DNA from 3 places in the Parageobacillus sp. VR-IP genome. Region 2 is predicted to be linked to each of the others. Evidence: riboswitches for the same ligand, from Rfam matches in the RefSeq annotation. Region 2 holds a riboswitch; each other region holds the start of a gene.
The links. Region 2 has a riboswitch for thiamine pyrophosphate ahead of thiC (phosphomethylpyrimidine synthase ThiC). Riboswitches for the same ligand answer to the same signal wherever they lie in the genome.
Positions count from the first base shown of each region.

Region 1: linked by a shared signal. The riboswitch ahead of tenA (thiaminase II) and the one ahead of thiC (phosphomethylpyrimidine synthase ThiC) in region 2 are both predicted to bind thiamine pyrophosphate.
Region 3: linked by a shared signal. The riboswitch ahead of thiM (hydroxyethylthiazole kinase) and the one ahead of thiC (phosphomethylpyrimidine synthase ThiC) in region 2 are both predicted to bind thiamine pyrophosphate.

Region 1 is NZ_JABVYQ010000001.1:73,878-79,580, forward strand. Features, by position in the region: gene HT574_RS00515 (ABC transporter ATP-binding protein) at 1-1,396, shown strand, start outside; gene HT574_RS00520 (MFS transporter) at 1,658-2,845, shown strand; gene HT574_RS00525 (class I SAM-dependent rRNA methyltransferase) at 2,884-4,068, opposite strand; TPP riboswitch at 4,277-4,384, shown strand; gene tenA (thiaminase II) at 4,494-5,192, shown strand; gene HT574_RS00535 (ECF transporter S component) at 5,176-5,703, shown strand, end outside.
Region 2 is NZ_JABVYQ010000009.1:1,282-6,984, reverse strand. Features, by position in the region: gene HT574_RS17185 (RDD family protein) at 1-8, shown strand, start outside; gene HT574_RS17180 (amino acid permease) at 581-2,002, shown strand; gene HT574_RS17175 (DUF2935 domain-containing protein) at 2,104-2,529, shown strand; gene HT574_RS17170 (methyl-accepting chemotaxis protein) at 2,816-4,069, shown strand; TPP riboswitch at 4,129-4,243, shown strand; gene thiC (phosphomethylpyrimidine synthase ThiC) at 4,395-5,703, shown strand, end outside.
Region 3 is NZ_JABVYQ010000001.1:1,039,437-1,045,139, reverse strand. Features, by position in the region: gene HT574_RS05415 (hypothetical protein) at 1-180, opposite strand, end outside; gene HT574_RS05410 (acyltransferase family protein) at 281-1,276, shown strand; gene thiE (thiamine phosphate synthase) at 1,295-1,969, opposite strand; gene thiD (bifunctional hydroxymethylpyrimidine kinase/phosphomethylpyrimidine kinase) at 1,972-2,784, opposite strand; gene thiM (hydroxyethylthiazole kinase) at 2,800-3,612, opposite strand; TPP riboswitch at 3,674-3,786, opposite strand; gene HT574_RS05390 (glycosyltransferase family 2 protein) at 3,839-4,873, opposite strand; gene HT574_RS05385 (DUF6044 family protein) at 4,887-5,703, opposite strand, start outside.

The sequences.
Region 1 (5,703 bases), on a different contig from region 2:
AGGGTCGATTTTGGTGCGCATCATGAATGACACGACATCGCTGCAGGACTTGTTTACCAACGGCGTGGTGAATTTGCTGACGGATGTCTTGCTGCTTGTCGGGATCATTACTATTTTGCTTTCGCTCAATGTGAAGCTGACGATCGCTATTATGGTGATTTTGCCGATCATGTTTTTCATTTCAACGAGCCTGCGGAAGCGAATCCGCGCTTCCTGGCAACGGGTGCGCATCAAACAGTCAAAATTAAACTCGCATTTGAATGAAAGCCTGCAAGGCATCCGCGTGACCCAGTCGTTCACGCAAGAGCAGGAGAACAGCGAGTACTTTCACGGGGTAAACGAAGAAAACTTTGCTACTTGGAAAGAAGCGGTCAAGAAAAACGCGATGTTCAGTCCGTTTGTCGAAATGACGACAGCGCTAGGAACGGCGATTTTAATATGGTATGGAGCGGCTTTGATTCAACATGACGAATGCACGATTGGCGAGTTTGTTTCTTTTTCTTTCTATTTAGGCATGTTTTGGGAGCCGATTTCGCGGCTTGGGCAAGTGTACAATCAAATTTTAATGGGAATGGCGTCATCAGAACGGATTTTTGAATTTTTGGATGAACGGCCGCTGGTCGGCGAGTCGGAAAATCCGATTGTCATCGAGCATATCCACGGACGCATCGATTTTGAAAACGTCGAGTTTTCCTATGATGACAAACGGAAAGCGTTAAAGGGGATTTCGCTCACGATTCATCCGGGGGAAACGGTCGCGCTTGTCGGACATACCGGGTCGGGGAAAACGACGATTGCCAATTTAATCAGCCGCTTTTACGATGCGACCGGCGGCGTCATCAAAATTGACGGCCATCCGATTCGGCAAATTTCGCTGGCCAGCCTGCGCTCGCAGGTAAGCATCGTGCTGCAGGATACGTTTATTTTCTCTGGAACGATTATGGAAAATGTCCGCTTCGGCAATCCGGGCGCGAGCGACGAGGATGTCATCGCCGCGGCAAAAGCAGTAGGGGCGCATGATTTTATTATGAAGCTGCCGAACGGATATGAAACGGAAGTGGAAGAGCGCGGAAATATTTTATCGGTCGGACAGCGCCAGCTCCTTTCGTTTGCGCGAACCTTGCTTGCCGACCCGAAAATTTTAATTTTAGATGAAGCAACGGCAAGCATCGATACGGAAACGGAGCTTGTTATTCAGCAAGCATTGAAAAAGCTGCTGAAAGGAAGAACGGCGATTATTATCGCCCACCGCCTTTCGACGATCCGCGATGCCGATAACATCATCGTGCTTGACCACGGCGAAATCATGGAACAGGGAACGCACGAGGAGCTGATACGAAAGCACGGCACCTATTACGAGCTGATTAAGGCGCAGCATAAAATGCTGGAAGTGTAACGATGTAAAGAGACTGACCATATTTCGGTTAGTCTCTTTTCCCTTGAATATAGAGAGATAGGCTTCAACGACAAATTTTTGGCGGCTTCGGTCCAATTTTGTTTTATTTATCCATGAAGGCTGTTTGCCGGTTAACAGAAAATATAAAAGGTAGCAGAAAGAAGTGATTAAGCTTTTTCGACGCCATTTTTTTAGCTATATGTTATACTACAAAATATTAAGGGGCACGAAATAAAATACCATTTAGAGGGAGGATGTTTTGTGAACATACAACAGAGCAAAGCATGGGCAGTGACAAAAGAAAGAATATGGACAAAAGATTTTGTCCTTATTTGTTTAGCCAACTTTTTTGTTTTTCTTGGCTTTCAAATGACATTACCGACAATTCCGCTGTTTGTTGAGCATCTTGGCGGCAATGACCAGCTGATCGGCTTAGTGGTCGGGATTTTCACCTTTTCGGCATTAATTATGCGGCCGTTTGCCGGTCATGCATTAGAAACAAAGGGGCGGCGTTTTGTCTTTTTGTTAGGGCTTGCGATCTTTGTTCTTTCGGTAGGATCGTACAGCTTTATTACGAGCATTTTATTGTTGTTTATGATGAGGGTTATTCAAGGGATCGGCTGGGGGTTTTCAACTACTGCCTCAGGCACGATTGCCACGGACATCATCCCTGCTAGCCGCAGAGGCGAAGGAATGGGATATTACGGGCTGTCAGGAAACTTAGCGCTGGCATTTGGACCGTCGCTTGGATTATTGCTTGCCGGCGTGTTGTCGTTTACCCCCCTTTTCTTGATTTGCGCCGCATTAGGATTGGCTTCCTTATTGTTCGCTGCGAATATTACATATAAAAAAGTCGAACCGCCGCGAAAGCAGGCACAGCGCAAATGGGACATTTACGAAAAAAGTGCGTTAGAGCCTTCGATCCTGCTTTTTTTTCTGACCGTGACATTTGGCGGAATTGCTTCGTTTCTACCACTATATACTGCAGAAAAAGGGATTTCAGGAATCCAATGGTATTTTCTGCTTTATGCGCTTGCCTTAATGGTAACAAGAACGTTTGCCGGCCAATTGTATGACAAAAAAGGACATCAGGTCGTATTTATTCCGGGTGCCGCGCTTATTTTGCTGGCGATGTTATTGTTGGCATGGCTGCCGAACAGCATGATGCTATTTACGGCAGCAATTCTTTACGGACTTGGATTCGGAACAGTGCAGCCGGCGTTGCAGGCATGGTCTGTCGAACGGGCGGCGAGAGACCGTAAAGGAATGGCAAACGCCACCTTTTTTGCCTTTTTCGATTTAGGAGTCGGAGTAGGCGCGATGGTCTTCGGGCAAATCAGCCATTGGTTCGGCTACTCCAGCATTTATCTTGCCGCGGCTTTGTCTGTGTTCATCTCTATCAGCTTTTATCTCTATATTTTGCAAAAACATAAAAAAGCAAACGCTTAGGGATATTGAACCACCTAAGCGTTTTTTGTTCTGATGGATTATCGGCGCGAACGCACTTCATAAATCGCAAATTTTAAATAATCGCCTTCATCGGCGGCAAGTAGCTTCGGATGGTCGTAGCCGGCGCCGTTCCAATATACTCGCCGCAAAATTTTCTTTGCGTCAAATGCCGCTTCGGCCACCATCTCTTCGAACATATGCGGGCGGACATGGTACGAGCAGCTCGATGTAACGAAAAAGCCGCCGTCTTTGACAAGCTTTAAGCCGTTTAAGTTAATGTCTTTGTAGCCGCGCAGCGCTTTCGGAACGGCATGCGCGGATTTGGCGAACGCCGGCGGGTCGATGATGACGACATCCCATTGTTTTCCGTCGTGAACCGCTTCGCGCAAATAGTCAAAAGCGTTGGCGACGACAAATTCGACGTTTGTAAAGCCGTTTAAGGCCGCATTGCGTTTCGCTGTTTCAATCGCGTGTTCGGAAATATCGACCGCGGTGACGTGCTTTGCTCCGTATAAGCAGGCGTTCAGCATAAATGAACCCGTATGGGTAAAGCAGTCAAGCACCGTTGTGCTGCTGTCAATGAGCGGTTTAATTGCCGCGCGGTTTTGCCGCTGGTCGAAGAAAAATCCGGTCTTTTGCCCGTTTTCAATATCGACGATATATTTGACGCCGTTTTCTTCAATGAGAACTTCCGTTTCTGCTTCGCCGTACCAAAAGCCTTTTTCCTGATCTAATCCTTCGAGTTCGCGGACGTACACGTCATTGCGCAAATAAATCGCCCGCGGCTGAAACACTTCCAGTAAGCCGCGCAAAATCCAGTCTTTCCGTTTTTCCATGCCGAGGGAAAGAATTTGCGCGACAAGCACGTCTTCGTATTTATCTACGATCAGCCCCGGCAAAAAGTCGGCTTCCCCGTAAATGGCGCGGCATGAGCGGACGCCGGGAATCATCCGTTCGCGGTACGCCCATGCTTGACGGATTCGCTCAACGAAAAATTGCTCATTTAACTCATCTTCGGGATTTTGCGTCAATACGCGGACAATCATTTGCGATTTTGGGTTAATATAGCCTTTGGCTAAAAAGTAGTGCTGATGGTTGTATACATCGACGAAATCTCCCGGTGCAAAATCGCCTTCAATATGATCGACTTCACTTTGAAAAATCCATGGGTGCCCTTGCTCGAGCCGTTTTTTCCGGTTTCGCTTTAAAAATACTTTCGCCACATTACCCACTCCAATATGATAGTAGTCGTTTGCGTTTTTATGATACCGAATTGCAGGCGAAGACGCAATGAAGGCAGCGTCCGTCGACATTTGGCAGGATGATTTTTTGAGATACCGAATACGGAAATGATGTGGAATAGAAAAAAAGGGTTGACAACCATTTACCGAGTGATATGATAAACTCAAACGAGAAAATTTCATAACGGACGCAATCCACTAGGGGGGCCTTTAGAAAGGCTGAGATCAAAGTGTGCCTTTGAGACCCTTAGAACCTGATCTGGGTAATACCAGCGTAGGGAAGTGGAGCAGCGCAGTCGTGGATCGATATTTTGTTGTAGTTTTGACGGCTCGTATGCAACGCCACTTTCTTTACGCCTTTGTAAAGGAAGTGGCGTTTATTTTTATGAAAAGAGGGGGAGAAGAGGATGTCATTTGCAAAAAAAGTGAGGAAAAAAGCTGACCCGATCTGGCAGGCAAGCTTTCATCATCCGTTTGTAAAAGAACTGGGAGAAGGGACGCTTGATCTAAGGCGTTTTCGCTATTATGTGATGCAGGATGCCTATTATTTACGCCATTTTGCGAGAGTGCAAGCGATTGGAGCGGCGAAGTCTCCAGATCTAGCGACAACCGCAAGGCTGGCGCATCATGCTCAGAGCACATGCGAGGCGGAATTGTCCTTGCATGAAACATTTGCTGAACTGCTTGGCATTACCGACGAAGAAAAAGCGGCTTTTATTCCGGCGCCGACGGCATACGCCTACACGTCCCATATGTACAGAGCGGCGTATGAAGGGCATTTGGGCGATGTCATTGCCGCAATTTTGCCATGCTACTGGCTCTATTATGAAATTGGCGAAAGATTAAAAGATTGCAAGCCAGATGAGCCGATTTATCAAAAATGGATTGGCACGTATAGCTCCGATTGGTTCCGCAGTTTAGTAGAAGAGCAGATCGCCCGGTTGGATGCGATCGCTGAAGCGGTCACGGAAGCGGACCGCAAGCGGATGGAGCAGCATTTTCTCATCAGCAGTGAATATGAGTACGAATTTTGGGAAATGGCCTATTATTTAGAAACATGGCCATCGGCAAGAAAGGAGATTCAAGCGTATGTCCACAACGACTAAAGGGTTGAAACTCGCTGATATTTTGACAACGATTGTGATTGCAGTGATATTCGGCATCATTTATAAAATTTGGGGACCAGTGTACGACTTTGTGAAAGTGTTTGGCTTTCATCTTGATCAATTGATTTACGGCATGTGGTTTATTGCCGCGTCAGTAGCGTATTTGCTCATTCGCAAGCCAGGCGTTGCGCTGTTGGCGGAAATTGCCGCTTCTTCCGGTGAATTGATCATGGGATCTGAGTGGGGGCTTGAAGTGCTTATTTATGGAGTGATTCAAGGGCTGTTGGCGGAAGTGGTATTTGCGGCATTTCGTTATAAGAGATTTGACGTGTTAGTTGTGTCGCTTGGCGCGATTGGAGCGACCATCGGCTCGCTGGTGATGGATTTTTACAAAGGATACATTGAAGCGCTGGCACCTTGGAATTTGGCATTATTCTTGATTGCCCGCTTTGTCGGCGCGGTGGTCATTTCCGGCTTTTTCGCCGTTTCACTAGTAAAAGCCTTAGAGAAA
Region 2 (5,703 bases):
CGGCATAATTGGATATTGTAATGAACATAAAAAAGGGTGTCTAAGACAATAGACACTCATTTTTTATTACACAGGATATAATTGTAAAAAAATGACTGGTTATTTTTCATAACAGCGGAGAAAAAATTGACAGATCTGATCGATCGATTCTTGGTTAGTTAGCTTACAGAGGATGTCAAACAGCAAATCTTATCCCAGATTGAAGGGTGGTTATATTTATCGAGAGATGAGCGATATCGTCCTTTTTCCGAGAGCGCTGGGGAAAATTCCACCAATTGCTTGCGCAAATAATTAAGGAAGGTCAATGAGCATGATCGAATCAGACATAGGCAACAAGTTTTTCAAATAAGTTGCTTATGTCTATTTTTATGTTTTGAAAATTATATACATAAGTTAATAAATATTGTAAATATACTTTTATGAGCGATAGAATAAATATTTAGTTTATATTTTTAATATTCTAACAAAAAAGTTTTTGCATTTCTTCTTTTTTTGATGTTAATATTAAAATAAATATAAATATTCTTTCTAATTTTTGTGAAGCGCTTACAAATAGATGGACGACAAGGGGAGATTGGCTATGCAGCAACCACAAGAATTACGGAGAGAATTAAAAAGCAGGCATTTATTTATGATTGCGCTTGGGGGAGTGATTGGTACAGGGTTATTTTTAGGTTCGGGTTACACGATACATGAAGCAGGACCAGGAGGAGCAATTGTCGCCTATTTATTCGGCGGGCTTGTTATGTATTTAACGATGCTATGTCTCGGGGAATTAGCCGTGGCATTGCCGGACGCGGGGTCTTATCAAACGTACGCGACAAAGTTTATTTCGCCAGCAACAGGATATTGCATCGGTTGGCTGTCTTGGCTAAACTGGTCGGTTACGGTAGGGATTGAGTTGCTCACGGTAAGTATTTTGATGAAACGTTGGTTTCCAGACGTTCCATCTTGGGTTTGGTGCGTTATTTTTGCGGTGCTGTTGTTTTTGATTAACGCCTTATCGACACGCAGTTTTGCGGAAGTTGAATTTTGGTTTTCAAGTATTAAAGTAGTAACAGTGATATTGTTTATTATTTTGGGATTAGCTGCGATGTTTGGCATTATTAGCATGAAAAACGGCCAACCAGCGCCAATGCTTTCCAATTTTACGGACCATGGTGGGCTATTTCCAAAGGGGCTTGGTGCTATTCTTGTGACAATGATCGTTGTTAATTTTTCGTTCCAAGGAACGGAATTGGTTGGTGTTGCGGCGGGAGAAAGCAAAGAGCCGGAAAAAACGGTGCCAAAAGCGATTCGCAACACGGTATGGCGCATTTTGCTTTTCTTTGTTCTAGCTATTTTTGTGCTTGCCGGGCTGTTCCCGTGGGAAAAGGCAGGTTTAGTTGAAAGCCCGTTCGTTGTTGTGTTTGATAGTATCGGAATCCCGTATGCGGCGGACATTATCAATTTTGTTATTATTACGGCAGTGTTATCGGTTGCCAATTCTGGCCTATATGCCACATCGCGTGTATTATGGTCGATGTCACGCCAAGGGATGGTTAGCCCGTTTTTTAGCAAACTATCGAAAAACGGTGTTCCGATTAACGCGCTTATCGCAAGTATGGTAATTGGATGTCTTTCCTTATTATGCAGCATTTACGCGGAAGATACGGTGTATGTTTGGTTAACGTCGATTGCAGGATTTGGCGCTGTGGCGGTGTGGGCGTCGATCGCTTTATCCAATTATTTAGGAAGAAAAGCATTTCTTCGCCAAGGTGGAGACGTTCGTGAACTAAAGTATAAAACACCGCTTTATCCATTTGTTCCGCTTCTTGCTTTTGCATCCAATCTAGTCATTATTATCAGTCTTGCGTTTATTCCAAACCAGCGCATGGCTCTATATTGCGGCATCCCATTTATCGTTGCTTGCTATGTTTATTATCATCTTGTGGCAAAAAGACGAATGAAGGAAATACATAGGGATCAAACAATAAACGCTAGAGAAGGCGTAAGAGCATGACACAAAGGTAAACGAAGTATACTAGCGGAGGATAAGCATATCTTTCCTCTTTTTCCCATACACATAAAACGAAAAAGATGAAAATGGGGGAGGGGGAAGATATGCAATTTTATTATGGTCAGCAAATGCCGCTGCGTATTTTAGACGAAGCGGAATTTTGGAAGCATCAAGAGGAGGAGCATACGGTTGTTATTCGCGAGCTTGTTAGCGGCTTAGAGCCATCTTATGTCGAGGCGCTGAAAAAATGGGAAGAAGCGCTTTCTGCGACACATCAACAAGTAGTAAGGTACATTGAGTCGGTCATTCGCACGGGATATTACGTTCCTTATCAGCTTTACCAACAAGTGCTGCAGTTAGTATCTCATTGTTTGCGGCAAAGCCTTGATTTTATTAAGCTATGTCAACAAATAAAAACAGAAAGCAAAGTTGTAAGCAAAAATCCAACGGCAAAAGTGGTGCTGAACCATATTATTCGTGAGTCAGAATATTTTATTGGCATTGCGCAATTGTTATTATACGGAAAATAAGGAATGCCTATTCGCTTCGGATAGGCATTTTGCGTGTTTGGAAACGAGTAGAGAAAATAAGTGCTCAAGGCGAGAGCAGCAATGAAAAAATAATTCCCGGACATAAAGGTTAATATTTTATGGCTTGTGATTATTATACTAAAAAACAAAAAAAGAAGTGAATATGCCTTTTATATGAGTTTTATTATTGGGAAATTCTTCATAAAATTTATTTCAATAGAATAAAAGGAAATGATATAATTAATAGGAAATTTGTTTATATACAGAAAAAAAAGGGGGGAGAGGGTTGTCGTTACATAGTTATATTTTACGCACGATGTTCATTGTCATTCCTGGTACCGCTTTAATAATCATTGGTGTATGTTTAGGAAATGGCCTCCATGGCGCGGCGTTTTGGCGGACATTTTCGATTACGGTATTACTTGGAGCCATTGTTGGGGTCATTTCCGCTATGTTGAATTATCGGCGATTTATCGCCCCCATTGCTATTATCAATTATCATTTAGACAAAATGACAAATGGAGATTTGTCCACACGTGTTCCTATGAATGAAGTAAGACAATTAAAGCCGATTGCGCTCTCGCTTAATAACATGGCCAAAGCGTGGCAGGAAGTCATCACCATCATTCAGCGCCATTCCGACGAGATGGCGCAATTTTCCGGACAGTTAACAGCCATCGTAGATCAGACGACGAAAGCAACGGAGCAAATTGCGTCAACAATGGAAACTATTTCCTTAAATTCAGAACAGCAGGTGAAGACGGTGCAAGAAACGTCGTTAGCGATGAACGATATCTCCGATACGCTTATGCAAGTGGCGGCGAATACGAAGCACGTATCAACGAACGTAAATGAAACATCGGCAAAAGCGCAATCCGGAAAACAGTCGATTTCGCAAATGCAAGAGCAAATGCAGTTTATTTATGAGCATGTCCAATCGCTTGGACAAGTTATCAAAGGTCTTGGAGAGCGTTCGAATGAAATCGGTCAAATTACGCAAGTGATTACAGGCATCGCTTCGCAAACGAATTTACTTGCTTTAAATGCGGCGATTGAGGCGGCAAGAGCCGGGGAGCAAGGAAAAGGGTTCGCCGTTGTGGCGGATGAAGTCCGCAAATTGGCGGAACAGTCTGCTCAGTCCGCACAGCAAATTTCGCAGCTGATCGGCTATATCCAAGAAGAAACAGAAAAAGCGATCGAATCGATGGGAACAGTAGTTAGCGAAGTATCACAAGGGCTCGATGTTGCGCAAACGGCTGGACAATCGTTTGAACAAATCCGCCAATCCATCAGCGAAGTCAATGCCCAAATCGAACAAGTATCCACAGCGATCGAGCAAATGACGGAAAACGCGCAACGGGTAGCCACATCCATTGAGGACATGACAGAGATTGTGGAACAATCTTCTTACGGAGCAGCGAATATTTCGGCGGCGACACAAGAACAAATGGCATCTATGGAAGAAATTGCTGCCTCCGCCTCATCGTTAAGCAAAATGGCGGAAGATATGCAAACGATGTTAAAGCGGTTTACGGTATAAAACTATTTACATTACTTGATAAACGTGTTAATATTAAGAAAAATTAAATGGCTTTGTCGCTTATCTACTAGGGGAGTCCAATAGCTTGGACTGAGAAAAGAACGCGCTTAAGTTCTTTGACCCTTTGAACCTGATCTGGGTTATGCCAGCGTAGGGAAGTAGATAGCGGAAGTGTATGTGTTTGTTGCGTACGTTTCGCTATTTGCATTCCATCGGGTTCTCTTAGAGAACCCGATTTTTATTTCCGTATAGGTCTCCTACCTCGCCCTGCGTTTTGGTGTAACTTCAGGTCCTCACCACTATTTTGAAGGAGGAGAAAAGTTACATGCAAAACATTCCGTCTTTTATGCAGTTTCCCGCTAGTAAAAAGGTGTATGTCGAAGGTTCACGTCCAGATATTCGTGTTCCAATGAGGGAAATTACGTTAAGTCCGACGAAGACAGAAACAGGAATCATCGAAAATGAACCCATTCGTGTTTATGACACAACTGGTCCTTACACCGATCCTGATTTTCAGCCGGACATTCAAAAAGGATTGCCGCCGCTAAGAAAACGCTGGATTTTAGAAAGGGGGGACGTTGAAGAATACGAGGGTCGTCCAGTAAAACCGGAAGATAACGGATTCCGTAATGGGAAACAATCAGAGATTATTCTGCCTTTCGAGAGAAAACCGCTGCGCGCAAAAAAAGGAAAAACCGTTACGCAAATGCATTACGCAAAACGAGGGATTATTACGCCGGAGATGGAATTTGTTGCGATTCGCGAAAATATAGATCCGGAAATCGTGCGCCAAGAAGTTGCCGCAGGCAGAGCGATCATTCCTTCGAATATTAACCATCCGGAAAGTGAGCCGATGATTATCGGGAGTCGTTTTCATGTAAAAATTAACGCGAATATCGGCAACTCCGCAGTAACATCATCCATTGAAGAAGAAGTAGAAAAAATGCTTTGGGCGGTGCGCTGGGGAGCAGACACGATTATGGACTTATCGACGGGAAAACATATTCATGCGACGCGAGAATATATTATTCGCAACTCCCCAGTGCCTGTTGGGACGGTTCCGATTTATCAAGCGCTCGAAAAAGTGAATGGCGTCGTCGAAGACTTAACGTGGGAAATTTACCGTGATACGTTGATCGAGCAGGCGGAACAAGGGGTAGACTATTTTACGATTCACGCGGGGGTGCTGCTTCGTTACATACCGATGACGGTCAACCGGACAACCGGCATTGTTTCACGCGGCGGCTCGATTATGGCGCAATGGTGTTTAGCCCATCATGAAGAAAACTTCTTATACACGCATTTTGAAGAAATATGCGAGATTTTAAAAACGTATGATATCGCTGTATCGCTTGGGGACGGGCTGCGGCCAGGCTCGATTGCCGATGCCAATGACGAAGCGCAGTTTGCCGAATTAGAAACGCTTGGAGAATTGACGGAAATCGCGTGGAAGCATGATGTGCAAGTGATGATTGAAGGTCCGGGGCATGTGCCGATGCATAAAATTAAGGAAAACGTTGACAAGCAAGTGGAAATTTGCAAAGGAGCGCCGTTTTATACGCTAGGCCCACTCACGACCGACATCGCTCCGGGATATGACCATATTACATCGGCGATTGGCGCGGCGATCATCG
Region 3 (5,703 bases), on a different contig from region 2:
CCTCCCTTCCTCATCTGTTTTGTCGCTATCTTCCGCTAACGCGCGCAAACTTTTCCAGAATAACTCGTCGTTGCATACGGGACGGACAATTTGTTCTATCTCCCCTTCGTCCCCTTTCGCGTTGATGACTTGTAAAAGCTGGGTCATATCAGTAGTTTCCCGTTCTTCCCTATCGATCATGCGCTTGCCACACCTTTCCAAATGAATAATCAACTATTGACCCCTTAAAAAAGAAGGAGTATGATTCGAATTGATGTAAATAAGAAGGGAGGAAGACACTATGAGTGAGCGGGATTATTATTTTGACAACGCAAAATGCATATTAATGCTCCTCGTTGTGTTCGGTCACTTTCTCCGCCCATATATCGACAATGTGCTATGGGTGCATAGCTTATACGTTTGGATTTTCTTTTTCCATATGCCAGCGTTCATCTTTATTTCCGGCTATTTCGCAAAGAAGTTTCATCAACAAGGATATTTTAAAAAAATTACGAAAAAGTTGCTTGTTCCCTATCTTATTTTTCAACTGCTCTACTCTATTTATTATTTCTTCTTATATGAAGAAGATTCGCTCGAATTTGATTTGTTAACTCCTCATTGGGGGTTATGGTTTTTGATCAGCTTGTTCAGCTGGAACGTGCTGTTATGGGTATTTGCCAAAATGCCAAAATCGATATCGCTGTCACTTGCCCTTCTTTTAGGGGTCGGAGCCGGAATGCTTGATGCGGAAAAATGGCTGAGCCTATCGCGTACATTTACGTTTTTCCCGTTCTTTTTGCTAGGATTTTTTCTGGAAAAAAGCGAGATTGAGCGCTTATTTACATGGCGCATTCGCTTATTTTCCATTGTTGCACTCATCACCATGTTCGTTCTGATTCATTTTGGTTTTCCGGATTTGCCACAGGAATGGCTGTACGGCTCTAAATCATATGATACACTTGGCGTTCCCGAAAAGGTTGGTGTTGCCGGACGTCTCATGATTTATGGAGCAAGCACACTAATGATGATCAGTTTTCTCGCTCTGATCCCAAACCAGCGTTATTCGTTTTCCGTGTTCGGGCAAAGAACGTTTTATATTTATATATTGCACGGGTTTATTTTAAAATATTTGCACGAGACAAAGTTTCCGAATTTTATCATGAGCGTTCACGGCTATCCGCTGCTGTTAGGATTGTCGTTTCTCGTCGTGTTCCTTCTTGGAAGCAAACCGATCGTACAAATCACACAACCGCTTTTAGAGCTGCGTTTGCCAAAAAGAAAACAAGCCGTTTCTTAGGCAGCAAAAAAAGTGCCCTTACTTTTGGGCACCCTTTTTGCTTAAATGCACTGCTTGGGCCAGCTGTCTGGCAGCCACCTCCGGAGATGGGGCAGAAGCGATGGCGCTGATCACAGAAACACCGTCCGCCCCTGCCGCAATGACCTCGCCGACATTGTCCGCCGTAATGCCCCCAATAGCAACCAGCGGAATGGCGATGCCATGGCGGCGCAGCAAACGGATGATCCCCGGTCCTTGCGCTTTTTTCGCATCTTCCTTCGATTTCGTCGGATAGATGGGACCGACGCCGATATAATCGGCGCCAGCGGCGACTGCCGCTAGCGCTTCTTGCAAATTATGCGCGGAAACGCCAAGAATTTTATCACCAATTTTTTCACGGACGATGCGCGCGTCTCCATCCTCCTGCCCGATATGCACTCCATCTGCGTCGAGAGCGAGGGCTAGTTCGACATCGTCATTGACGATAAACGGAATGCCATGCTCTTGGCAAATGTGCTGCAATTGCTTGGCGAGCTCATACTTTTGTTCGCCAACTAGCGCACCGCTTCCTTTTTCTCGGAATTGAAAAAGCGTAATGCCGCCTGCAATCGCTTCCGCTAATATTTCTGCCGGCGGTTTGGCACAGTTTACGCTTCCCATGATAAAATATACTTCCAATTGTTCCTTCATTGCCTCACTTGCTATTCGCGCCACCTTTACTCACCTACCGCACCGTTTTTTTCCCGGTACGCCCAATGGTTCGTCGGACCGTGACCATGGCCGATGCCTAACGTATGGCTAATAGCGGCTTGAATGAACGATTTCGCCGTCTGCACCGCTTCCTGCACCGTTTTTCCTTTGGCAAGCTCGGCCGTGATCGCCGCGGCAAACGTGCAGCCTGTTCCATGCGTATGCTTCGTCTCAATCCGTTTACCCGTAAAATAGGAAAACTCGCGGCCATTGTATAACAAATCGACCGTTTCCTCTCCATCATCGTCGTGGCCGCCTTTGATCACCACATATCGGGCTCCCATTTCATAAAGGCGGCGTGCCGCTTCCCTACGGTCATCCATCGTGCGGATCATAAGACCGGTTAATGCTTCTGCTTCCGGAATATTTGGCGTGACGACCATCGCAAGCGGCAACAAATAGGTTTTCAGCGCATTTACCGCCTCTTCTTGCAGCAGTGGTGCGCCGCCTTTGGCGATCATAACCGGGTCGACAACGAGGCGATCCCAGTCAAACTGTTTCACTTTCGCAGCGACCACTTCAATAATTTCAGCGCTAAAAAGCATTCCTGTTTTCACCGCGTCTGCTCCTAAATCCGTCGCGACCGATTCGATTTGCTTTGCGACCGCTTCCGGCGACAGCGGGTATACTCCCTGCACGCCAAGCGTATTTTGCGCCGTTACCGCAGTGAGGGCGGACATGCCAAATACGCCTAATTCTTGAAATGTTTTTAAATCGGCCTGAATCCCGGCGCCGCCGCCGCTGTCAGAACCAGCAATTGTCAATGCTTTATATACCATGATTTTCTCCCTTCTTTACCCTTTTTGTTCGATGCGGCCGTATCGGCCAATCTCCTCCGCTCCGATGCGGGAAAGCGCGTTTAAAAAGGCGATTTGGAAGCTTCCAAGCCCCTGTTCTCCCGCTTCGCCCGCCGCGATTTCGGCGGCGACACCATAGCTGACAAGCGCGGCCGCCGCTGCTTTCAGCACATCTTGTTCCACCGCGGCAAAAGCGCCGATCACAGAGGTCAATAAACAGCCCGTTCCTGTTACTTTCGTGAGCAGCGGATGTCCGTTATGGATAACGTACGTTGTCTTGCCGTCTGTGACAACATCGTCTTTTCCTGTGATCGCAACAACCGTTTGCAGCAGCGCCGCCGCTTTTTCCGCCAAAGCGACGACATCGCCGCTTCCTTCTCCGGCGTCGACCCCTTTAATCTTCCACGTTTCCCCAATGACATTGGCGATTTCCGCGGCATTGCCGCGAATAACGGACAGTTTGACCGCAGCGGCAATGTTGCGCGCCGTCTCCGTGCGGTATGGCGTCGCCCCAGCGCCGACCGGATCGAAAACAACCGGAACGCCGGCTTCATTCGCCGCTTTTCCGGCAATCAACATCGCTTCCACTTCTTCTGGATGCAGTGTTCCGATATTTAAGACAAGCGCCCCGGCTATTTTGGCCATATCGGCCACTTCCTCTTTGGCGTATGCCATCACCGGTGAGGCGCCAAGCGCCAGCAAGCCGTTGGCGGCAAAATTCGTGACGACAACATTGGTGATGTTATGTACAAGTGGATTAGCTTGTCTCACCTTTTGCAGCACGCTTGCCGCTTCCTGATTATTCACCATTCCCATCTCTCCTTGTTTTGTGAAAATAAAAAACACTTTGCGCGCAAGCAAAGTGTATAAGCGGCTCCATCCTCACTTTTCCTGCGCTGGCATTACCCAAACAGGTTCAAACGGTCAACGGCGGAATATAGCCGTACTCTCAGCCTGCTTCCGCAAGCTCCCGCATGCTATATCGTTGTTCATCAAACAGTCTACTCTTTCTTTTTTGATATTGCAAGCAAAAATGTTAGGATGGGCGATGAGGCGGAATTTCCTGCACTCCTGCCCCTTCAGGCAGGGAAGAAGACTGGTGCCAACGATGCGGTATTGGCAGATTAAATAAGTCTAAATCGACGATATAGCGGGGCCGCCGTTTTGTTTCTTTGTAAATTTTCCCAATATATTCGCCAATCAATCCAAAGGCGATGAGCTGCAGGCCGCCAAGCAGCCAAATCGAGGTGATCAGCGACGTCCATCCTGTTTGCGTGTGGCCGGTAAATTTTAAAATAAGAAAATAGACGCCGAATAGTAAGCTGACGAAAAAAGAAACAAAGCCGATAAGAGAAATCATGCGGATTGGCGTAATGCTGAACGATGTGATTCCGTCGAGGGCAAACGCGATCATTTTCTTCAGCGGATACTTTGTCGTTCCGGCAACCCGTTCCTTGCGGTCATAGTACACCGTTGTTGAACGGAAGCCAAGCAAAGGAACAATGCCGCGCAAAAACATGTTCACCTCTTCAAACCGCTCGAGCGCCTCGACCGCACGCCGGCTCATTAAACGATAATCAGCATGATTATAAACGAGGTCGACCCCCATCGCTTTCATTAATTTGTAAAAACCTTGCGCCGTATGTCGTTTAAAAAACGTATCGGTATCGCGTCGCTTGCGCACCCCATACACAATTTCATAGCCTTCTTGAAATTTTTGGACAAAATCGCGAATGACCGCAATATCATCCTGCAAGTCGGCATCAATCGAAACGATGCAGTCCGAACGCGTTTTTGCGGCAAACATTCCCGCCAGCAATGCATTTTGATGGCCGGCATTGCGCGCCAGTTTCAGCCCCTTTACTTCCGGATAGCGCAAACTTGCTTTGTAAATGATGTCCCATGTCGCATCACGGCTCCCATCATCAACGAAAAGGAGCGTGCTGTCAGCCGAAATCAGCTTTTCCGCAATGAGCGCCTCCCGCAGCGCGCGGAGCTGGCGGATCGTTTCCGGCAACACTTCCTCTTCATTATAACAAGGCACGACAATCGTAAGCATCGGCTCACCCATTGGATTTCCCTCCTTATGGCATCGCTTTGTACAAATAAATCTTCCATGCCGACTCTTTCGAATGAAACACTTTTTCGAGCGCCAACTTATTTTGTTTGGCGTTTTTAATCGGCAGTGCCGAAAAAATGTAGCGGCCGCCCATTTGATAGAACACATCGGTGTTGAGATCTAAATGTTTAATCGTTCGTTTCGAATTCTTTTTAAACATATAATGTTTTCCCAGTTCATCGACAAAAATATAGCAGCGTCCGCCCCACTCATCGAAGTACTCGCGCAACTTTTTGTTTTTCGCGAGTTCGTTGGCGATGATTTGGCGGAACTGATGCTTATAGGAAAGCGGATAAAAATTGTTATACGTATCGAGCGTATAAAACCCGTTATATTGCGCAATCGCCGGATGAATGCCAATGCTGGCGACGCGGTATGTATGAACAGGACGGCCAATATACTCTTTTATTTCTTGAAACTGCTTTTCCGCATAAAACTCACGAAACGACGGCTTATGGCGATGGGCAATTTCTTCATTAAATGCAGTGAGCACCACCAACTGAGCGGCGATGGCGGCAAAACATAGCCTTTTCCACGCTTGTCCTTGCTGCCACAAAATTTTTAATGAGACAGCAAACAACACGTAAATAACCATCGGCCGCAAAAAGTGATAGCGGGCGAAATTAAATTTATCCAACAAGTCGAAGCGTTCTGTCAGCGGAGCCCAGCCTTTGTAAAACCAAAACGCATACCAGGTGGACAGCGCGAAATTGAGCACGTGCAAAAAGATAAATAATTTTTCCCGCCGCCATATTTTTTTCTTCCAGACGATATATAACGCA